2 regions of the uncultured Holdemanella sp. genome follow, and region 2 is predicted to be linked to the other one. Evidence: a T-box and tRNA genes for the amino acid it is inferred to sense, from the RefSeq annotation. Region 2 holds a T-box; the other holds one or more tRNA genes.
What was found. The T-box of region 2 lies ahead of leuS (leucine--tRNA ligase). A T-box ahead of a tRNA ligase gene usually reads a tRNA of that ligase, here a tRNA-Leu.
Positions count from the first base shown of each region.

Region 1: it encodes a tRNA-Leu, which carries the amino acid that the T-box ahead of leuS (leucine--tRNA ligase) is inferred to sense. The anticodon was not compared.

Region 1 covers NZ_CATVYQ010000001.1:7,675-20,043, forward strand. The annotation lists gene Q3907_RS00035 (HAD family hydrolase) at 1-205, shown strand, start outside; gene Q3907_RS00040 (peptidase U32 family protein) at 457-1,320, shown strand; gene Q3907_RS00045 (U32 family peptidase) at 1,313-2,515, shown strand; gene Q3907_RS00050 (proline--tRNA ligase) at 2,535-4,229, shown strand; gene Q3907_RS00055 (hypothetical protein) at 4,324-6,027, shown strand; gene Q3907_RS00060 (Bax inhibitor-1/YccA family protein) at 6,030-6,740, shown strand; gene Q3907_RS00065 (YitT family protein) at 7,311-8,192, opposite strand; tRNA gene Q3907_RS00070 (tRNA-Cys) at 8,360-8,433, shown strand; tRNA gene Q3907_RS00075 (tRNA-Leu) at 8,441-8,527, shown strand; tRNA gene Q3907_RS00080 (tRNA-Cys) at 8,554-8,627, shown strand; tRNA gene Q3907_RS00085 (tRNA-Leu) at 8,635-8,721, shown strand; gene Q3907_RS00090 (hypothetical protein) at 8,854-9,075, shown strand; gene Q3907_RS00095 (putative manganese transporter) at 9,302-10,186, opposite strand; gene Q3907_RS00100 (AI-2E family transporter) at 10,254-11,411, opposite strand; gene Q3907_RS00105 (TrmH family RNA methyltransferase) at 11,483-12,211, shown strand.
Region 2 covers NZ_CATVYQ010000032.1:5,054-17,422, reverse strand. The annotation lists gene Q3907_RS07025 (DEAD/DEAH box helicase) at 1-606, shown strand, start outside; gene Q3907_RS07020 (deoxyribonuclease IV) at 603-1,442, shown strand; gene ispG (flavodoxin-dependent (E)-4-hydroxy-3-methylbut-2-enyl-diphosphate synthase) at 1,452-2,501, opposite strand; gene Q3907_RS07010 (penicillin-binding protein 2) at 2,604-4,679, shown strand; gene rpmG (50S ribosomal protein L33) at 4,759-4,908, shown strand; gene Q3907_RS07000 (MBL fold metallo-hydrolase) at 4,948-5,571, shown strand; gene Q3907_RS06995 (ATPase, T2SS/T4P/T4SS family) at 5,615-6,604, shown strand; gene Q3907_RS06990 (hypothetical protein) at 6,630-7,514, shown strand; gene comGC (competence type IV pilus major pilin ComGC) at 7,531-7,830, shown strand; gene comGD (competence type IV pilus minor pilin ComGD) at 7,808-8,200, shown strand; gene Q3907_RS06975 (competence type IV pilus minor pilin ComGF) at 8,311-8,703, shown strand; gene Q3907_RS06970 (hypothetical protein) at 8,684-9,052, shown strand; T-box leader at 9,071-9,268, shown strand; gene leuS (leucine--tRNA ligase) at 9,302-11,719, shown strand; gene Q3907_RS06960 (peptidoglycan bridge formation glycyltransferase FemA/FemB family protein) at 11,731-12,369, shown strand, end outside.

The DNA.
Region 1 (12,369 bases), on a different contig from region 2:
ATTTAAAAAGTGTATGGAAGCGATGCAGGAAGATATTCATGAATGGTATTATGTGGGGGATAACTATATCAATGATATGCAAGTTGCAAAAAATGCAGGCATGAAGACGATTCATTTTAATCGTCATCATCAGGCAAGTGGTCCTTTGGCAGATCATGTCGTATATTCGGCTAAAGAATTGGTTGAATTCATTAAAAAAGACTAGATTGAACTAGCCTAGTTAAGAATGTCATAATGGCATTCTTTTTTCTACAATTCTTCTTCTCCAATGATTTCATCTGACCATATTTCTTCTTGTTTGGTGTCTTCAGTATAATCTTCAAATCTTTCAGTTAATGTTTGTTTGTTCACATTTAAAGTATACATGAAACTATGTCTGATTTAAATAGGAGGTTAAGTAGGCATAGAATCACATTTGTGGTAAAATAACTATGTATGTTTTGATAAGGAGTAATTATGTTTATAACAACAATTCATTCTATTGATTCATTAGAAAAATTAAAAAGGGCTAAGGCAGATGCCGTAATCATTGGTGTTGAACATTATTCAATTCGGTCAAGTATTACGGTAAAAAAAGAGGATTTACAGCTTTGGAAGAAGAAGTGTAAAAAGCTTGGCCTAAAATTATATATCAACTTTTTAAGATTATGTATGGATAGTGATCTTTATGGTGTTCGTGAATACTTTTCGATTTTTAAAGAACTAGATGTAGATGGTATTTATTATGCGGATGAAGGACTATATTTCGAGGCGAAACAATTGGGTATTGAATCCAAATTGATTTATCAACCGGAAACACTAGTAGCTTCAAGTGCAGACGTTGATTTTTATATGTCTTTAGGTATTCAGTCTGTATCTTTAGCACATGAATTGAGTCTTGAAGAAGTGGTAAGTATTGGAAAGCACAATCCGGGTATTGAAATCTTAGTGCATGGGTATTTCTCAATTCTATATTCGAGAAGGCCTTTGGTAACAAACTATTTAGAGGCTGTGAATCAACCGGTATGTTCATTACCATGTCATTATGATTTGATTGAACAAACTAGACAAGAGCGTATGCCAATTGTACAAGATGAAACGGGTACGCATATCTTTAGTGAAATGCCAATCAATTCATTGCAGGAAATGTGGGATTTTACAGATGTAGGAATGCATCGTTTCCGTATTGATTCTTTGTTCTTTGATGATGATTGGACAGTTGAAATCTTAGGTTTATATGATTTGGCTTTACAAGGCATTAAAATTACGGATGATGAATCAAGTAATCGTTGGTATTTGGAAGAGACAATTAAGAAAAAGGAGGAGCAAGTAAATGAATAAAATTGAATTATTGGCTCCTGCTGGAAATTTAGAAAAAGCGAAGATTGCGATTTTATATGGTGCGGATGCCGTATATATTGGTGGAAAACAGTTTAGCTTGCGTTCGCGTGCTAGTAATTTTTCCATTGATGAAATTGCGGAATTAGTGCAGTTTGCGAATGCACATAATAGTCATGTGCATGTAACTGTGAATATGCTTCCACATGAATCGGATCTTGATGGAATCGAAGATTATTTAAAAACGTTGGATTCGATTGGTGTACATGCGATTATTGTGGCAAGTCCATCGATTATGATGTTGGCTAAAAAGCTTGGATGCAAGTTTGAAGTGCATGTATCTACACAGCATTCTTCTACAAATTCAAGTGCTGCAAGATTCTGGAAAGAAAAGGGCATGGACCGTGTCGTACTGGCTAGAGAATGTCAAATGGAGGATATTCGTTCAATTTGTGAAGAGAATATATTGCCAATTGAAGTCTTTATTCATGGAGGTATGTGTATTTCATTTTCAGGACGTTGTGTATTGAGTAATCATATGACTCTTCGTGATGCAAATCGTGGTGGATGTGCACAAAGTTGTCGTTGGAAATATCATTTGATGGATGGTGAAACAGAATTAAGCAATCCGACAAATTTATTCTCCATGTCTTCAAAAGATTTACAAGCAGTAGATTATATTGAGGATTTCATCCATATGGGTGTAGCATCTTTGAAAATTGAAGGACGAATGAAAAGTGCTTATTATTTAGCTACGGTTGTTTCTAGCTATCGTATGTTGATTGATTATATTTATGAGCATGGTCATGCGGATGTTGAAATCATTGAGCGTGTAAAAAAAGAAATCGCAAAGGCAGAAAATCGACCGACTGGGCCGGGCTTCTATAATGGTCTTCCTGGATATAAGGTGCAGTTGTATCAAGATCATGATGAAACGGTAACACAGGAATATGTAGCCATTGTGCAGGATTATGACAAGGCAAGCCAGATGGCGACTTTGCAGGTGAAAAATCATTTTATGCCCAATCAGGATTTAGAAATATTTGGTCCTCACATTCCAAGTACAATTGTACATGTAGATGATGTGTATGATAGTGACAAGAATGTATTAGAAGTATGTAATAAGCCAATGCAGATCGTACATACGAAGTGGTCTGGGCCTATTGAAAAAGATGCGATGATTCGTAAGATAAGATAAGTGGAAGAGGTAAGTAAAGATGAAATTAAGTCAGAGTTTCTTTTATACATTAAGAGAAAATGCGAAAGATGAAGATAGCGTATCAAGTAATTTATTGGTGCGTGCAGGAATGATCAAAAAATGTTCAAACGGAATTTATATGATCATGCCTATGGGAAAGAAGGTTCTTTCTAAAGTAGAAAATATTATTCGTGAAGAAATGGATGCGAAAGATGCACAAGAATTATTGATGCCAGCGTTGATTCCTGAAGATGTATATGTACAATCTGGTCGTCGTGAAGCTTTCGGATCTAATATGTTCTCTTTGAGTGATCGTTACAATAAACGTTATGTTTTGGGTCCAACTCATGAAGAATTGTTTGCGGTCGCAAGTAGTATGGATGGTAAATCTTATAAGGATTTCCCTTATAACTTATATCAGATTCAAACTAAATATCGTGATGAAACTCGTCCTCGTTATGGATTGATTCGTGTTCGTGAGTTTATCATGAAGGATGCGTATACATTTGATGTGGATGAAGCTGGATTGGATGTAGCATACAATAAAATGTATGATGCATATTGCCGTATTATGGATCGTTTAGGATTGGAATATAAGATTGTTAAGGCCGATACAGGAGCAATGGGTGGTTTATTATCGGAAGAATATCAAGCTCTATCAAGTATTGGTGAAGATGTTGTTGTTGGATGTGAGGGTTGTGACTATTCTAGTAATTTAGAAATCACAGAAGTTGTAGATACTATGCAAGATTCTAGTGAAGAAGAACTTTCTATGGAAGTTGTTGATACACCTAATGCGAAGACAATTGAAGAAGTGGCTGCTTTCTTTGGAAAGAAGGAAAGTGATTTCGTTAAAACATTATTATATAACGTAGATGGAAAAGTCATCGCATTCTGTATTCCTGGTGATCGTGAATTGAATGAAACAAAGGCATTGAAGTTATTGGGTGCAAATGAAATGGAATTGGCTAGCTTTGAACAAGTAGAACAAGTTACACATGCTCGTGTTGGTTTTGCTGGTCCAGTCGGTATTGATTGTCCAGTCTATATGGATCGTCAAATCAAGCATATGAAAAACTTCATTGTAGGCGCAAACCAATCGGATCGTCACATTAAGAATGTGAACTGTAAAGATTTTACGGCTGTTGAAGTCGCAGATCTTTGTCAGGTAAAAGAAGGGGATATTTGTCCTAAGTGTGGTAAAAAGTTAACTTTCCAACATGGTATTGAAGTTGGTAACTTATTTAAATTGGGAACTAAATATTCTAAGAGTATGAATCTTTACTATACAGATGCCAATAATCAATTACAGCCAGTATGGATGGGAAGTTATGGTATTGGTCTAGAAAGATGTATGGCTGCCGTTGCTGATCAGCATCATGATGATTTTGGTATTAAATGGCCAGTGGAAATCGCACCATTTAGACTTGCGATTGTTCCAGTATCATTAAAAGATGAAGAACAAGTTAAGATTGCCAATGATTTATATGAATATTGTAAAGAACATAAATTCGATGTAATTTTAGATGATCGTAATGAGCGTCCAGGTGTTAAATTCAAAGACATGGAATTGATTGGTGTTCCTTATCGTATTACGGTAGGTCGTGGTGTCAAAGAAGGAAAATTAGAGTGGACAGATCGTTATACAGGTGAAAAGAGTGAAATTGCGATTGAGGATGTATATTCTGAAATTGAAAAAGTTTTTGCCATGTAAACGCTTGTACTTGGAATATAAACAAAAAATTTAGAATCACATTTACTTTCAAAGGTTTTTCATGTATATTAGTCATAGTTAAAGGAGTGTAATTATGCAAAATAAAATTGAAATTTTTAACAATCAGGTTATTATCAACTATAATTTGGCGTATCCAAAGAGTCGTGAGGTTTTATTAAAGTCTCATACATTCGCAAAATTCGTTCAATATTTCATTGAATATCAGGAAACAGATAATGTGAATATGTATGCTTATTTGACAAAAAATGGTGAATTGAATTCAAAAGAAGCAGCTTATGATTTCTGTCATTTCTTACGTTTATTGTCAATCTTTACTTGTGAAGAATTAAAAGATGAATATTATCTTTCAGATAAAGATGCAACTTTAGATGTTATTGAAGAGATGTATCGTACTTGGCGTTCTTTACAACGTTTTGGATATATGAAGAGTGATAATTCAACGGATTTTGGTATTAATACATTAGTGGCATTTGACTCAGCTTCAAATGATTTATTACTTCGTACATATCGTTTGTTTGAAGAAAAATTAATGGGAAGACCAAACTTAGTGTATCGTCAGGTTCAAGCTGGAACGAATGCATGTTTTTCTGCTCACACTTTGGATAAAGTATGGGCTGATGAATATGCAGCTTTACAAGATATTCCAATGATTGATACAGTTATGTTAAGAACTCCAATGATTTTGCATCCAAAATCAAGTAAACGTACAGGTATGTTTACTGAAATTGATACACAGCCTATGACATATTTCAAAAAGGGAGAATCAAACTGGTTCTGTTATCCTTGTAAAGTTGGAGCTTTATTATGTTTCGTATACTTCAACTCAAAATATATGTCAAGTGCATTGAGTATGGCTAATTTATTTGAATTAGCTACTAAAGAAGAGAGTGCGCAAAAACCAGATCTTGTTGTTATTTTTGGTAACGATGATGGAAATGATGCTACAAACTTCTATTATGATGATGCAAATGATATTTGGGTAGGATGTATCAGTGATAATCCTCGTATCGAATACTTTGGATATTTAAAGAAAATGTGTTTAACATTACACAACTTAGCTCAGATGAAAAAAGGATGGTTACCAATACATGGTGCTTTCGTAAACATCTATTTAAAGGATGGAACAAAGAAAGGTATCATGTTGATGGGTGATAGTGGTGCTGGTAAATCTGAGTCGATTGAAGCATTAAAGGCTGCTGCTGGCGATATGATTCGTGAAGTTGAAGTTGTGTTTGATGATATGGGAACGATTCACTTAGAAGATGGTGTTCCATATGGTCAGGGTACTGAAATTGGTGCTTTCATTCGTCTAGATGACTTGGATCCAGGTACTCCATATCGTGATATGGACCGTTCAATTTTCATGGCTCCAGAAAATCCAAACGCACGTATGATTCAGCCAGCAGCTCCATATCGTGTTGTTGTTCACAACCATAAAATTGACTTATTTGCATACGCAAACAACTACACAAATGAATTTGGTCTAAAGAAATTAACTGTACAAGAAGTAAAAGATACTTGTAAGTTAGGTAAGCGTATGGCTTTGGGTACAACACAAGAAGTTGGTATTTCAACTACATATTTCGCAAACCCATTTGGTCCTATGCAAAAGCAAGAACTTTGCGAACCAATCATCGACACAATGTTCCAGGCTCTAGAAGACAATGGAGTATTTGTTGGTGAAATCTACACTCACTTAGGATTCGATAAATCAAACCGTAAAGGTTTAAATATTGCGGCTCAGCAATTATTAGAATTTATCCAGAAGAAGGATTAATAATGTTTAACAACGATTCTATGAATTATTATTCAACAAGCACTTTAAAAAGTGCTTTGTTGAAGTCTTATGCATGGATGGCTATTGCCTTATCTATCACGGCAATTGTATCTTATGGTTTATATGCTACAAATGCTTTATTGATTTTATTAAGTACTATGCCATTTCTATTTATGTTATTTGTGATTGCACCATTTATCTTGTCCATTGCCTTTGGTGTATCAATGGCAAGATCTACATCAAGCACAGGTATGAAGGTTATGTTAGTGCTTTATGCCATCTGTATGGGTGTATCACTTACTTCTATTAGCTATGTATATGATGTAGCTACAATTGGTACTGCTTTTCTAGTCAGTGCAGTTTACTTTATAAGTTTAGCTGTTATTGGTACAACATCTAAAAAGGATTTTACAAGCTTTGGCTCATTATGTATGATTGGACTTTTTGTATTGATTATTACACAATGCTTTATGATGTTATTTAGAGTCAGTATGGATGTTCGCTTGCTTTCTATTATTACTCTATTGATTTTTACAGGCATCACAGTTTGGGATGTTCAAAGAATGAATCGATTGTTGATCCAATCGGATGGTTCAGTCGTAGCACAAGATAAGATTGCCATCTTCATGGCATTACAATTGTATTTAGATTTCTTGAATATCTTCTTAAGAATCTTACAATTGATTGGCATGGGTAATCGTAATAATAAGTAAATTATTTAGGTTTCTATATCTGGTTAAAAATAGATAATGACATGAAATAAGTCATGTTTACTATATCATGGTAAATATGGCTTTTTTTGTTGTTTTAAATCAAAATTTTAATATAAAAAAAGACCTTGCAGGTCTTTATAAAAACTAACATTTTGGAATACCTAATAATATGTCTTTAGCTTCAAAAGATATATAACCATTATTTAAGCTGAAGGTGATTTCATGGTCTTCGATAAATACTTCCAATATGAAAAAAGGGACTATACTGTCAATTTCACATTTAAAATTTGATATATTGTTGAATTTGAAATTCCATACATGTGCATTTTTGTTTGCGATATTACAAGTATATTCTTTTATAGTTATAAAAGCTGAATTGTCGTCTATTTCTATATTACCCATTAGATAATCGTGAAAGTAGTGTTGTTTTTTATATATGTAATCGCATCCTCAAAATTATCAATAATTCGCTCTCTTTCTGTCCACATTTTATTTATACTCCTTTTGCATATTATATGATACCTATGTGGTTGATGGAATAATCGACATAAAAAATGGAGTAGTGTAATACTACTCCAAAGGTTTTTGATAGAAGTTTCCGTAGAAGTTTACTGTATTGTATGTATTGATCAACACTTTAGGATCGACCTTTCTTACATTATCGACAACATCTCTTAATTCATAAGTAGAAATAACGGCTTTACATACATAATACTTACGATGGCTATATGCTCCATAACATTCAAATACGCTCATTCCATGGCGACAAGTGGCCATAAAGGCATCGATTAGTGGGTCAGGATCGTTTGTCGTAAATTCAACGGTAATCTGTGCGTAGCGTTGATATAAAGAAGAAATTGTTTTTGTAGACAAGAATTGGAATAGGATGGAATATCCTGCATAGATCCATCCACATAAGTATCCAAAGACAATGATCATTGCGCAGTTATAGAAGAATACATAGTCCCAGATTCCCCTGTGAATCTTACTAGAAACGTATTGGGCAATGAAATCTGTTCCTCCTGTAGATCCTCCAGCTCTTAGGGCTAGGGAAATGGAGAAGCCCCATAAGAATCCTCCAAAAAGAACATTTAAGATTTGATCTTTAAAGAAAGGTTCAAAATGGAAGATAGAAATAAAGAAGGATACTAGAAAGAAATGCACACAACTCAAAAATGTAAATCTTGGTGAAATGTGTTTGTAGCATAGAATTGCTGCAGGAACATTTAATGCGATGATTCCAACTTGAGTAGGGAAGTTAATGTTTACTAGAGCACAGACTTTATTGATTAATAGAGCAAGTCCTGTAAATCCTCCTGAGATCAAATTGCACGGTGCCATAAATACATTCATGATATAACATTGCATAAAAGCACTAAATACAATCATTATGGTCGACGTTAATAGTCTTAGCTTCTTTTCTTTTTGAAGCTGGTGAATAATGTGTTGCATAATATAAAATACCTCTTGTTTGTTGACCACATTATAATAGGTCATTTGTCAAATAAGTTCAACCAAAAATGAAAAATGTATGGTTTTTAAAAAAATGTAAAAAAAATTAATTTTTTTCTTGCTTTTTATTTTTCGTTGAGGTATTATATATGGGCAGTCAACGAAACGGTTCCGTAGCCAAGTGGTAAGGCAATAGACTGCAACTCTGTGATCATCAGTTCAAATCTGATCGGAACCTCCAATTACATGGGGTCGTGGCGGAATAGGCAGACGCAACGGACTTAAAATCCGTTGGGAGAAATCCCGTGTGGGTTCAAGTCCCACCGTCCCCACCATCGTTTATTAAAAATCAACAAGTTACGGTTCCGTAGCCAAGTGGTAAGGCAATAGACTGCAACTCTGTGATCATCAGTTCAAATCTGATCGGAACCTCCAATTACATGGGGTCGTGGCGGAATAGGCAGACGCAACGGACTTAAAATCCGTTGGGAGAAATCCCGTGTGGGTTCAAGTCCCACCGTCCCCACCATTTTTTGGAAAAGGTAGCTAGAAGCAATAGTTTCTAGCTTTTTTCGTGCTTATTTGGCCAGCACAATAACCAAGTTTACCATATTTGTATTTAAATTTAATGATTAAAATATAATAAAGAGGGGTACATTTTATGAGCTGGATTGAAAGAACAACGAAAAAACGAATTGATGAATTAGATCAACATCCTGAATTGAATTCGAATGATTTTGAACAAAAGGGAAATAAATTAATGAAAGATATTAAATTCTATGTAATTGTCATCTTACTAGCTGCATTAATTTTAGCGCTTTGGTATCAATGGAATCATCCGGAAATTGATATATTTCCATTTCATTTTCCAATATTAGTCTAAGTAGAGGTAACTATGAGTTGGCTTGATAAAATAGCAAAGAAACGATGTGAAACTTGATGCACATCCAGAATTGAATCCAGACAAATTTTCGGAAAAGATGAGTACTCTATATTTTACGGTAGTTTTGTTGATTGTTGCCATACTTATTCTTTTGTTTTGGTATGACACAGAACATTTTGAAATTTGGATCTTCCCACGAAGATAAAAAAAATAGCCACAATTGTGGCTATAATAACATAAATCCAATACCTACAATAATACCTGTTATAAATAAGATGGAAATGGTTCTTAAAATGTCTTTCTTTCTTGCTTCATAACGAATCATGACAATTAAACCGAGTCCTGCATTTGTGACAAGACCTGCAAGTAGTGATCCAAAAGAAAGTTCACCAGTTGTATAAAGCTGAGTTAGAACAACTGTAGCTGCACAGTTAGGGATAAATCCAAATAGTGCGGCAATGATTGGTTGGAATAAATTATCTTGAAGTAAAATCATGGATAATGTTTTTTCTCCAATCCATTCCATTAATAAGGTTAATATAAAACTAGTAATAAAGATGAATACATAGATTTTTAAAGATCTCAAAAGGGCACTGATCCATAATGGATATTCAGGATAACAACATGGACAGCTTGATCCAGAACTTTCTTCCTCCTCATATTCGTCTTCATCATAATCCTCTTCTTCCATATCTTCGAAGCGGAGGATTTTTTGATGGCGAAATAGTACGTGATCGGTAAATAATCCAACGATGATCGCAATGACAAGTTTTAATCCTAAAATACCAAGTAGAGATGAATACATCTTAGGATTACTAATAAGGATTGGAATGGCTTCATCACTTGTCGCAATCATAACACTGACTAAAGTTCCAAGTGTAATGTTATTTTGAACAAACAACATGGCAGCTAGAATACTAAATCCACATTGTGGAATCAATCCTACTATTGCACCTAGAATAGGTCCAAGTCTTTGTAGTCCAAAGAAGAGTTTGTCGTCTTGCGTATTCTTTCTTTCAAAAACTTCTAATATACAATAAGTAATATACAATAGTGGAAGCATAGCCCATGTATCGTGTATTGTATTTAAAATAATATCTATAAAATTCAAAGGTAGTTCCTCCTAACTTACATAAGTATACACATTTTTTTTAAAATTGCACGTAAAAAGCAGGAAACTAATCAATTGTTCCTGCTTTATCGTTGATTGTGATTTTTTTGTTTCTTAATCGAACTTGAATATAATCATGTACGCCTGCATAAATAAGTGCAAAAACTGGAACACCTAGAAACATTCCAACAACGCCAAATAATGCACCACCAACTGTAACTGAGAACAAGATCCAGAAGCCGGACATTCCAAGTTTATCTCCAAGAACAATGGGTTTTATGATGTTTCCATCGCATTGTTGAAGAATGAAGATAAAAATCGCAAAAATCAAGGCTGAGAATGGATCAATCAAACATAAGATAATGATGACGGGAATGGCTCCTAAGAATGGGCCAAATACAGGAATTACATTTGTGACACCAATAATAAGGGCAATCATACTTGTATATGGAAGCTTTAATACTAGGGCTCCAAAGTAACAGATGATACCGACAATAAATGAATCAATGATGTTTCCAACAATATATTGTTCAAATACAGTCTTTGCATCGTTTGTCCATAGCGTTAAATAGTTCGCAAGGTTTTTGTCAAATAATGAGTAATTTAATTTTTTGATTCCTTTTACTAATGTTTCACGGTCCAATAAAATATAGAATGCGGAAACTAAAGCTAAAATAATATTGATAAATCCTTTCACAAAGCTATATGAATAAGAAGCAATTTTAGGGATGGATTCCGTTAAAACACTTGTGATTTTCTTTGTGATGTCAAAATTGATCAATATTTGTTCGACTTGTTTTTCTGAAATATTTAATTTGTACGCAAAATCTTTTGTATATTTAATTAAAGTTTCAGAATAGATCGCAACATTTGTAGAGAATTGTCGCACAGAATCAATCATATTCGGTATGATAACGGAGAAAAACAAGATTAGAAATCCAACGGCTAAAATAAACACAATACCTGTTGATAAGATTCTTTTGTGTTTGTTCTGCATAGGGGCATTGGCTAATAATTTGTTTTCAACCCATTTTTGCGGATTATTCAATATAAACGCTAAACCAATTCCTAAAAGGAAAGGGAATAGAATTGTTATCATGAATTGAATGGCTCGTGTTATATCTTTAAATCGATTTAAAATTGTGAAGAAAAGGATCGCAATAATCAATGATGCAGAATAAACGATGATTCTTTGTTTCATTTCCTGGGTTAATTTAAAATGCATTAAGAAGACTCCTTCCATACCTTATATAATACCATCTAGAAAAAAAATATAAAAGCCATTATAATAGTTCTATGGAAAAAATATTTGAAGGGGCCATTTCCTGCAAAGCCCTATTAGAAGCAGGGTCTCGTGATTGTAAAAAACTCTATATTGATAAGAAAAAGAATACGAAAGATACAAGATATTTGGCTAAAATTGCCAAAAGTCTTGGGTGTGAAGTTGTTTTTTGTTCGCGTGATGAAATCAATGAATTGGCAACAGGTAAAACACATGGAGGAGTGTTACTTCTAGCTGAAGAAAAACAGATTCCTCAACTTATTGAAACACATGTCCATGGATTTCTTTGTTACATCGACGGAGTAGAAGATCCATATAATTTGGGAAGTATTTCTAGAACGCTTTATGCTTCTGGTTGTGATGCGATGATTCTTCCAAAAAGAGACTGGAGTTTTGCTGAACAAACCATTCTAAAGGCAAGTGCCGGTGCTTATGAAAAGCTACCTATTTATTTTGTGGATTCAGATGAAGAATTGGTTGACTATTGTAAAAAGAATCAACTTCCTATTTTGTGTGCCCATAGAAAAGATGCCGTAGGATTATATGATTATGCATTTGAATCAAATTTTTGTTTATGCTTAGGCGGAGCCTTAAGAGGACTTAGTTCAACCATTACTTCAGCCTCTAAACAAAATATAGTCGTAGAATATGGAAGAGATTTTAGAAATGCTTTAGATTCAGCGAGTGCAGCTGCTGTATTTAGTTTTGAGATATTAAGACAAAAGAAAGTCAAAGCGAATTAAATTGCTTTGACTCTTTTAATTTGTCGAATAAATTTTCTGTGCTAATTCTTGATCTACAAAATTAACAATCAGGATACCATAAAAGGGAGATAATAATATGCCACAAATAATACCAATTAAAGAATTAAAAAATATTTCTGAAATATCCGATTTATGTC
Region 2 (12,369 bases):
ACGCAAGAAGCACAAAACATTGCAAATACAATGCGTGAAAATGGCTATGACCTTGTTGAACTTCATTCAGGACTTGAATCCCGACAGCGTATGCAGGCTATTAAGATGATTCAAAGCCAAAAGAAAAGTTATATTGTCGCAAGCGATATTGCCAGTCGTGGTATAGACTTGGAAGGAATTACTCATGTCATTAGTTGTGGTTTCCCTAAAGATTTAAAATTCTATATTCATCGTGCTGGTCGTACAGGAAGAGCAAGTCGAGATGGGCAATGTATCGCATTATATAAAGAAAGTGATGCTAAATCAATCCAGTCTTTGATCAAACAAGGTATTGAATTTGAACATCAAGATGTTAAGAATCATGAATTCGTAGATTTAAAACCATATGTAAATAAGCGTCCAATGAAAAAGGACGAATTCCATGAAGAAGTTGAAAAAATTGTTCATAAGAAAAAGAAAGTTAAACCAAACTATAAGAAAAGACAACGCCAGGAAATTGATCGTATGAAACGTAGAAAACGTCGTGAAATGATCAAATCCGATATCAAGCGCCAACAAAAAGAACGTGCTAAAGAAAGACAACGTCAAAAAGGAATGGATCTATGATCTATTTAGGTAGTCATGTTTCTTTTAAGGCTCCAAATTATTTTAAAGGCGCAATTGAAGAAGCTATATCTTATGGTGCCAATGCATGTATGATTTATACGGGACCTCCAAGTAACACGCGTCGTGTCGATGTTTCTAAATTAAAAATAGATGATGCAAAAGAGTATATGAAAGAACATGATTTTTCAATCGATCGTGTAATAGTGCATGCTCCATACATTATCAATTTGGCAAATGCATTGAAACCAGAAACGGCCCTATTTGGACAAGAATTTTTAAAGTCTGAATTAGAAAGAGTACATGCGATTGGTGCAAAAACACTTGTATTACATCCAGGAAGCCATGTTGGTGCTGGAATGGATGTTGGTATTGAGTGGATCATCAATGGTTTAAATGAAGTTTTAGATAATGATACAACCAATGTTAAGATTGCTCTTGAAACGATGGCGGGTAAGGGAAATGAATGTGGTTTTACATTTGAACAATTACATAAAATTTATTCTGGCGTACATAAAAAGTCTCGTATTGGGTATTGTATGGATACATGTCATATTTGGGATGCGGGTTATGATTTAAATCAATTTGAAGATGTACTAAATGAATTTGATTCTATACTTGGCTTAGAAAATCTATTGTGCATGCATATCAACGATTCAAAAAATCCATTAAAAGCCCATAAGGATCGTCATGAAAACTTAGGTAAAGGCTATATAGGATTTGATGTGTTATATTCGATTGTGCATCATCCAAAACTTGAAAATGTTACAAAAATTTTAGAGACTCCATTTATTGATGGAAAAGCTCCATATAAAGAAGAAATCTCAGCGTTGCGCTGAGATTTTTTTCTAGAATTTATCAATTTCTTCTTTTAAACGAGCTACGATCTGCTCTTGAGGAATCTTTTCAATAATTTTTCCCTTTTTAATTAATAAACCTTCTTTCTTACCGCCTGCAATCGCAATATCGGCATGTTTTGCTTCACCAGGACCATTAACTGCACAACCCATGATAGCTACAGTTACTTCTTTATTTACTGTTTGAAGATAGCTTTCGATTTCATTCACGGCAGGCTCCATATCCCATTGTGTACGTCCACAAGTTGGACATGCGATCAAGTTTGGTACATTTTTAATTAATTTACAATCTTTCAACAATTCTTTTACAATAGGAATCTCCTTTTCTGGAGCTCCATTGACACTGATACGAATTGTATTGCCAATTCCTTCGTTTAATAATGTACCTAAAGCTAAACTTGATTTAATGGCACTTGTCATCATTGTTCCAGCTTCTGTAACACCTAAATGTAAAGGATAGTCAAATGTTTTTGCGGCCAGCCTATAAGCTTCAATACAAAGTAATGGATCACTTGATTTAAAAGAAAGCACTGTATCATAAAAATCAAGGTCTTCTAAGATTTGTACATGTCTTTGTGCACTTTCTATCATACCTTCAGCTGTTGGCTTGCCATATTTTTCATGAATATCTTTTTCTAGAGAACCACCATTGATGCCAATACGAATAGGTATATGCTTTTCTTTGCATGCCTTGACGACTTTTTCTACATTTTCTCTTGAACCAATATTTCCAGGGTTTAAACGAATCTTGTCTGCGCCCGCCTCAATACAAGCTAAAGCTAAACGATAGTCAAAGTGTATATCTGCAACAAGAGGAATATGGATTTGTTTCTTAATGTCGGTAATGGCCTTGGCATCTTCCATATCCATGCAGCTGACGCGAATAAGTTCACATCCCATTTTTTCAAGGTTTAAAATTTGTTTGGCAACCTCATCTGCCTTTTTTGTTTCAATGTTACACATTGATTGAATAACGACGTGATTATTATGTCCAATTTCAAGATTTTTTACTTGAACTTGACGTGTTTCTGTTCTGTTCATAGAAAACCTCCATAATTTAAGTATACGCCATTACTTCTTTTTTTTCCATTTCATCTTGGAAACGTGTATAATATAGAGTGTTCGAATTAAAGGAGGATTCAATTGAAAAAGAGTAGAAAATCAATCAAAAGGGCAAATCAAAATATTTCTGTGGATCGAGTCATCTCTAATCGTATATTGATTTTTTCGGTTATAATTGCCATATGTTTTTTGGTCATCTTTTTAAGATTGTTCTATCTTCAGATTGTTTCATATAATGAATATACCGCAAAACGAGAAGACTATACTTCCATCAAACAATATACTTCAGCTCCACGAGGACAGATTTATGATTGTAAGGGAAGAGTTTTGGCAAAAACTGTGGTGAGTCACAATATTGTGTTTACATCTCCAAATAACATGGATTCAGACGATTATGAATTATATGCCAAACGTATTGTCAAAGTGTTTAATGTGAGCGCAAAAGATTTTACGGATGAGGATAAAAAACAAGCGTATATTACATATAAATCTTTTTTATCACCAACAGACTCCGAATATGCAGCCAATCATTTGTTGACGCAAAAAGAGTTGAAGCAATATAAGAATGGTGCATGGGGCGATAATACAGAAAGTAAAAGATATCAAATTTTAATGAATCGTATTGGTAAGAAACAAATTGGGGAAATGACGCAAGCTGAATTAAAGATGTGTGTCATTTATCAACGTATGATTGCCAACCAAAGTACAGGACAAGAAAATGTTGTTTTAGAAGATGTAAGTGATGATGATGTTGCTTATCTAGTGGAACATAAAACGGAATTTCCTGGATTTGATGTTGATTTTGGTGGGTGGAAACGTGAATATCCATATGGTGAATCTCTATCGGATATTTTAGGAAGTGTAACTACAAGTACACAAGGTTTACCAAGTGAATTATCAACTTATTATTTGGCAAGAGACTATCAATTGAATGCAAGTGTTGGTAAATCTGGCTTAGAATATCAATATAATGATTTACTAGCAGGAACACCAGAAATTGCCAAAATTACTTATGATTCAAAAGGATTAGCACAAAAAGATGTGATTCAGCAAGCAAAAAAAGGATATGATTTATATCTTTCAATCGATATAGATCTTCAGTCTTCACTTGATAATATTGTTAAAAATACATTAAGTGAATATGGAGGAACTAAAAATCGTGAAAACTTCAAATCCTTATTTACAACTGTATTAAATCCACAAGATGGCTCTGTACTGGCAATGTCTGGTTATCAAATGGATCTTGATACAAAGGAAATGACATATTTTGCGACAGGAAACTATATGTCTTTAGTGAATCCTGGATCTTGTATTAAGGGTGCTACTGTATATATGGGTGAAAGTGAACATGTCGTAAGTCCAGGTGAAGTGATTGTCGATAAAGTTATGAATATTGGTGGTCAGGAATTTGGTTCTTATGAAGATCATGGTCCTGTCGATGATGTAAGTGCCTTAGAGGTAAGTAGTAACGTTTATATGTTTAATATTGCGATTCGACTTGCAGGAGCTGTCTATGAAGAAAAAGAACCATTAGCTGTGGCAGACCTTCAAGGAACTCTAAATAAGATGCGTTCTTATTATTCAATGTTTGGATTAGGAAATATAACGGGTCTTGATGCACAGGGCGAAGTGAATGGCTATATGGGTTATGGTTCAGAACCAGGTATGTTACTAAACTATTCGATTGGCCAGTTTGATATGTATACACCATTACAATTAGCTGTATATGGCGCAACAATCGCATCGAATGGAAATGTATATCAACCTAGATTAATGAATCATGCTACAGAAGTAAATTCGAGTGAAGTGGTTGTCGCAAATGAAAAGAAAGTAAAATCAACATTACCTGAAAAGAATGCTGCCTATTTACAGCGTGTACAAGAAGGCTTTAGAGCCTGCGTTGCCTCTGGCTATTGTAGTAATCTTTTAAAAGATGTTGGCGTTGAAGTTTCGGCAAAAACAGGTACAGCCGAAGTAGGCGATTGGACAACCGCAAACCTTGTAGGTTATGCACCAAGTAGCGCTCCTACAATGGCATTTGCGTGTTCAGCACCAACTTCAAGTATCAACGATCAGGCTGTTTCACCAAATATTTGTGCAAATAATGTTATGCCAGAATTCATAAAAAAATATTTTGAAATTTATCCTGCAAGTTAAAATTTTGAAAATGACTTGAAATTGACTTGTAAGTTATGCTAGAATCAACTAGTAATTACTAATGTGAGGAGGACTGAACATGAGAGATCGTATTACATTTAAGTGCTCTGTTTGCGGTGAAGAAAACTATATTGGTACAAGAAATAAGAAAAAACATCCTGAACGTATGACTGTTAAAAAATATTGTCCAAAATGCAATCAGCAGACTGAACATAAGGAGAAAAAGTAAGAAAGACCGTTTCATTCGGTCTTTTTTATGTATTAGACTATGAAAGTACTTCAACAACCACTCGGTCCAGTACAGGCAAATTGTTATTTGGTCATGGATAATCACCATGCTATATTGATTGATCCTGCGGATAAATTTTTAAATCTTGATGCTATACTAAAAGAAAACGAATGTAATCTTGAAGCCATCATTTTAACACATGCTCACTTTGATCATATTTCAGGTGTTGATAAGATTGTAAATGAATATCACTGCGACGTTTTTTTAAATCCAAGTGAGTTTGATTTTCTTCAAGATCCAGATTTAAATTCATCCTCAGCCTTTTATATGGATGTAACATGTGATGCCAAGTGTAAACCATTATTAGAAGGAAAGAATAAAATTGCAGGATTTGAAATTGAAGCTATGTATTGCCCAGGACATTCAATCGGTTCAACCGTATTAAAAATAAAGGATTGTTTATTCACAGGAGATGTATTATTTCAAGGTTCGATTGGAAGAATGGACCTTGTAACAGGTTCTGTTTCAAGTATGAAAAAATCTTTAAAAAAATTGTATCAACTCGATCAAGACTATAAAGTTTATCCAGGTCATGGTCCATCCACTACTTTATCGCAAGAGAAAAAATGGAATGAAAGTTTAAAATATGCAGAAATTTATTAGAATTTCTGCTTTTTTTTTCGTATTAGATATAGGGGTGATAAAAATGGATGATTTATTAAAGAACCTCATTGAATATGCGATATTAAAAAAGGCAAGCGACATTCATTTTATTTTGCAGCAGAATCGCTTAAAAATTAAACTTAGAACGCAAACTGAAATGTTGGAAGTATATCAAGATATTTGGCAGCCCGCATTCTTTGAGTATTTGAAATTTATTTCTCGAATGGATCTAACGAATCCTTATACACCACAAAGTGGGCAATTTAAAGTATGTATAAACCATCATGATGTATATTGTCGCTTTAGTATGCTTCACAATAATCATGTTCAAACAGGAGTCATAAGAATGTTGAATATGATGCATGCGATTAAATTAGATGCACTTTCTTTGTGTAAATATGATACAGAATTCTTTCAATCGTTGATTCCATTAAGACATGGATTGGTTATCTGTGTAGGTCCTACAAACAGTGGTAAGACAACAACGTTACATGCTTTGCTTCATGAAATAGCCAAAGAGAAGAAACATAAGGTAGTGAGCTTAGAAGATCCCATTGAAATCGAAGACGATTCTTACTTACAGCTACAAATCAATGAAGGAACTGGATTTACGTATGATGTAGGTATTGAACAATTGCTAAGACATGATCCAGATGTTATATGTATTGGCGAAACTAGAAACAGCTATACGGCTAAGATGGTGTTAAGAGCGAGTTTAACAGGGCATTTTGTACTGACAAGTATTCATGCCAAAGATGGAAAGGAGTGTATTCGTCGTCTTGAGGATTTAGGCGTTTCTAAACAAGACTTATTAAGTGTATGTACAGCTATTATCTCGCAACGTCTATATTCAAATGGAGACAAAAAAGTATGTATTTATGAAATCATGGATCAAAAAACATTGGACTATGTCATTCGATATGGAAAGTATCCTCAAAATTTTAAAACGTTATCTTCGAAAATTACAGAAGGTATTAAAAAAGGATATATCATGGACACACAAGCGGAATACGATTGTATTAGTTTATCGTGATGAAATCGAACAATTTCATGCCTTAATGAACAATGGACTATCTATAGATACATTGATTCATTTAGTTTTTAAAGAAAGTGATGCGATTATTGAACAATTAAAATTGGGAAAAAGTCTGGTTGAGATTTTTTGTATAGGTCAAAAGAAGCTTTATTTTAAATATATCGAAATTTTATCAAATACTATGAATCTATCGGATGTCTTAGATTGTGTAAATCAAATTGAGAAAAGTTCAATCTTGTTTTATGAAAAATTATTAAAGAAAATTGCGTATCCATTTTTCTTATTGATATTTGCATATTTCATGATTTGTTTTTTCTCAAACTATGTCCTTGTTCAAATGAAGGATTATATTCCCAATAATATCATTTTAATTTTTGTTCATTTATTAAAATATCTATTTGGAATTACTATCTTTGTGATTGTTCTATATATTCTTTTGTATTATGTGTTTCTTTATAGATACAATTCAAAATTGAAATGTCCATTTCGTTTAATGAAGAAGATGATTTCTTTACAATTTGTGTGTATGTATCAAAGTCTAGAAAAAACATGTAGTTCTACGCAAGAAATACTTGAAACTCTATCTTCTATCAAATTTAGTGTTGTAGGAATCGTATCGAGTGAAATATTAAAATATTTAATGCAGGGTGTATCTATAGAAGAAAGCTTTAATCGGATAAAAGTATTTGATTCGACATTTAAAAAAATGTTGAATTATGCGCTTGTAGCTAATAGTATGTCATTCTTTTTAGATCTTTATATTCAGAAGAGTACTTTAGATATTGAAAAGTCTATAAAAAAGGTTTCCAATGGGGTTCAAATCTTTTCTTATATAAGCATTGGAATCTTGGTTTTAATTGTTTATCAAATTATGATGATGCCATTAAATATGTTGAATCAATTTTAGAAATGGAGAGAAATGTATGGAAAAGAAAAATGGTTTTACTATTTTAGAAATGATGATTGTGATGTTGATTGTCGCATTGTTGTTGTTGATTACTTTGCCCAATATTCAACAAAAAGAACAGGTGATCCGTAAAAAAGGTTGTGAAGCCTTACTTGAAATTGTGAATTCGCAAATTATGTTATATGGGATTGATCAATTAGAAACACCGTCAAGTGTACAAGAATTGATTGATTTTGGATATTTAAAAAAAGGACAAGATACATGTCCAGATCATAGTAAAGTGGTGATTGAAAATGGACAGGCCATATCTCAATAAAAATGGGTTTACATTCATGGAAATGTTAATTGTACTTTTGATTGTATCTCTTTTAAATTTTGGGTTATATACGAAAATGAATACATCTCTATATGTTTTTATGAAACAAGTTCAAACACTTTGTATAACGGCTCAAGAAAAGGCTTATGTAGAAAATCGAAAAATTTCTATAGATATAAATGAAAAGATGGTGGTAGACGAAAAGAATTATTTTATGCCTAAAGATGTTGCGTGTGATTCTGTTTCTTTTTATTACAATGCCAAGGGGAATATATCAAAGGCTTTCACATTGTATTGTCAGAATTCACATACAAAAATGAAACTTGTCTTTCAATTAGGATCGGGGAGAATACGTCTTGAAAAAGTATAATGGATTTTTGTTGGAAGATGCTTTGTTTGCGCTTTTTGTGATATTGGTTTGTGCAAGTTTATTCATAAATGGCTTATATACTGTTTATTTTCAAAGGAATTTAAAGATTGATGAAAAAATTGAGAAGAAATGGTTTCACGTTGATTGAAGCTCTATTAGCCTTATTTATAACAAGTCTAATTTCTCTTTTGGGTTGCATGTTGATAAATTTGGCTTTACATTTTGCCCATATAGATGTAGATACTCAAAATCAATTTGCGATTCTTCAAATAAGAAGAGAATTAAGTATTGTTAGTGAAATTCGAGTGGATGAAGAAAGGTTAGAATACGTTTTAAATCATAAAAAGTATGACTTGTATTTTGATAAAAATCGCATTGTGAAAAGTCCAGGATATGAAATCTATATGGAAAATATAGATTCAGCACATTTTTATAAGAAAGAAGATGGTTATTATCTATGGTTTAAAAAGCAAAACAAAACTTATGACTTTGAACTCTATTAACGGATATGCGAGTTGGATCAGTCTTGTTTGTTTATTTCTTGTTTTACAGATTGTGTCTTTTTTAACGCTTGTTACCATTCAGAATGTATACTTATTAAAAGCAAATCAAAAAAATATTTTAGAACTTTCTATTGTAGATCATGCCAAGCATATGATTTTACATAACAATCGTATTCGCTTATGTCATACAAAGGATGAAATAATGAAAGATATGGATGAAGTAATCATGAATTACAATGTTCATTTTAAGGATTGTTTAACGTATATAGAATGCAGTTATGAAGATATTTTAATGAGGATTTACTATGATGATAAGGCAATCGTTTCACTTGATATTGACGAAAAATGAAAAAAAAGATAAAATTGATGCATAGCGATGAATTAGAGTAGTAAAAGGAAATGGCAATTTTTAGAGAGCTAAAGTTGGTGAAATTTAGCATTGTACAACCTTTGAACTTGCTAAGGAGCTGATGAGTAATGTTATCCGTATACTCTGCGATAAAGAGTTTGAGGGGCACAATGAATATTGTGAACTAAGGTGGTACCGCGTACAAACGTCCTTAGATTTTAAAGGGCGTTTTTTATTTTATAGGAGGCTATTATGTACAATCATTTAGAAGTAGAAAAGAAATGGCACAAATATTGGGAAGATCATGAAACATTTAAAACCGATGTTTGGGATTTCTCTAAACCAAAATTTTATGCACTAGACATGTTCCCATATCCAAGTGGAGTTGGACTTCATGCAGGACATCCAGAAGGATATACTGCAACAGACATCGTTTCACGTATGAAACGTATGCAAGGATATAATGTTCTTCACCCAATGGGATATGATTCTTTTGGCTTACCTGCTGAGCAATATGCAGTTCAAACCGGAAACAATCCAAATGGATTTACACAAAAGAATATTAAGACTTTCACGAATCAGTTAAAAGAATTAGGTTTTGATTATGACTGGTCAAAAATGATTGCAACATCTGATCCAGATTTCTATCATTGGACACAATGGATCTTTAAACAATTGTATAAAGATGGATATGCTAAATATGTTGATATGCCAGTAAACTGGTGTGAAGAACTTGGTACAGTTTTATCCAATGATGAAGTTATTGATGGTAAAAGTGAACGTGGAGGCTATCCAGTTATCCGTAAAAATATGAAACAGCTTTGTATTGATCAGGCTGCTTTTGCGGAACGATTATTAGAAGGTTTGAATGAAATTGATTGGCCAGAATCGACAAAGGAAATGCAAAGAAACTGGATTGGTCGTTCAACAGGTGTTGAGGTTCAATTTGAAATCGTAGGTGGAGGAAAATTCTCTATTTTTACAACATGTATCGAAACAATTTATGGTATTACATTCATGGTGCTTGCACCAGATGGAGATTTAGTACAAGAATTAATGCCAAGAATTCAAAATCAAGAAGAAGTTAAGGCATATATTCAGGAAACTGTTTCTAAGTCTGAAATGGATCGTACAGAATTAAATAAAGGAAAATCAGGATGTCGTCTTGAAGGCATTAAAGCAATCAACCCAGTTAATGGAAAAGAAGTTGAAGTATTTATTGGAGATTTCGTATTGGCTAACTACGGCACAGGTGCTGTAATGGCTGTTCCTAGTCATGATCAACGTGACTTTGAATATGCGATTGCCCATAATATTGACATGATTCAAGTCATTGAAGGTCAAGATGTGAGTGAACATGCTTTTGAAAAACAGGATTATTTAGGAAAAGGATGTAAGCTAATCAACTCCGAAGAATTTACAGGTTTAACTGTAGAAGAAGCTAAAGTTGCAATTACGAAAAAATTGGTAGATATGGGCATTGCAAAAGAAACCGTAAACTATCGTTTCCGTGAATGGATTTTTGCACGTCAACGTTATTGGGGTGAACCAGTTCCAATCGTACACTTAGATGATGGTACAGACTATGTACTTAGTGATGATGAATTACCTTTGATTCTTCCTGAACTAGAAGACTACAAAGGACATAATGGAAAAGCTCCACTTGAAAATGCGACAGAATGGAAACAATACAACAAAAATGGTGTTAAAGGTGTTCGTGAAACAAGTACAATGCCAGGTTCTGCCGGATCTTCATGGTATTACTTACGCTATATTGATCCACACAACAATGAGAAACTTGCAGATCCAGAATTATTGAAACACTGGATGCCAGTTGACTTATATGTAGGTGGACCTGAACATGCGGTAGGACACTTGATGTATTCTCGTATTTGGAATAACTATTTATATGACAAGGGTATTGTCGCATGTAAGGAACCATTTAAGAAATTAGTTCATCAAGGTATGATTTTAGGTGAAAATGGAATTAAAATGGGAAAACGATTCCCAGAATATGTTGTCAATCCTTCAGACATCGTAAAGAAATATGGTGCGGATACACTTCGTTTATATGAAATGTTCATGGGACCATTAGAACAAAGTAAACCTTGGTCAATGGCAGGTTGTGATGGTGCTAGAAGATGGATTGATCGTGTTTATCGTTTGTTCATTGAATCTGGTAAAGTTACAGATACAAATGATGGTAAATTAGATAAGGTCTATAACCAGACTGTTAAAAAGGTTACGGAAGACTATGAATCATTAGGATTTAATACGGCTATTTCGCAAATGATGATTTTTATAAATGAAGCCTATAAAGCAGAAACAGTTTATAAACCATATGCCGAAGGAATCGTGAAGATGCTTTCTTGTATTACACCTCATATTGGTGAAGAAATGTGGCAATTACTTGGACATGATGAAACAATCGCATATGAGCCTTGGCCAACTTATGATGAAGCTAAATTAGTAGAAGATACAATTACTTGTGTTGTTCAAGTGAATGGTAAAGTTCGTGGTAAATTTGAAGCAGCTGTTGGATCAAGTGATGATAAGCTTCAAGAACAAGCTATGAAATTAGAAACAGTTCAACGTCAGCTTGAGGGAAAAACAATTCGCAAGGTTATTGTTGTTAAGGGTAAAGTCGTAAACATTGTTGCCAACTAAGAAGGTGTAGTATGCAGTTACGAAGTATAGATGAAAATAAATATCAAGCCTATTTAGATAGTATTGAATATGCAGATTTTTTGCAATCTGTCGAGCAATCGAATAAATTAAAATCAAATGGATGGCAGGTTGAATACTTGCAATTTGTCGAGAATGATGTTGTTAAAGCTTCAGCTATGATTGGTATTATTCCTTTGATGAAAGTTTTTAAATATTGTTATGTTCCACGCGGATTTATTATGGATTATCATGATAAAGACTTAGTTTCAAGTGTCACGAAAGTATTTAAAGAATATTTGAATTCAAAAGGTATTGTATATGCAGAAATGGATCCAGCAATTCAACTTCAACAAAGAAATCAAGATGGAGATATTGTGGAGGGTGGTTTTAATAACTTTGATGTTGTTGAAAACTTGAAATCTTCAGGTTTTCTTCAACTCCCTTTAAAAACAGGATACGATTTATCGAAGGAATGTCGTTTTGTGTCCGTGCTTGATGTGAAAGATAAAACGGCTGATGAGGTATTTAAGGGATTTATTTCAAAAACGCGTCATAATATCAAAAATGCTTTAAAGAACAGTGTTAAGATTCGTGAATTAAGTCGTGATGAATTGTCGATTCTTAAAGAACTTGTAAATATGTCTGGTGAA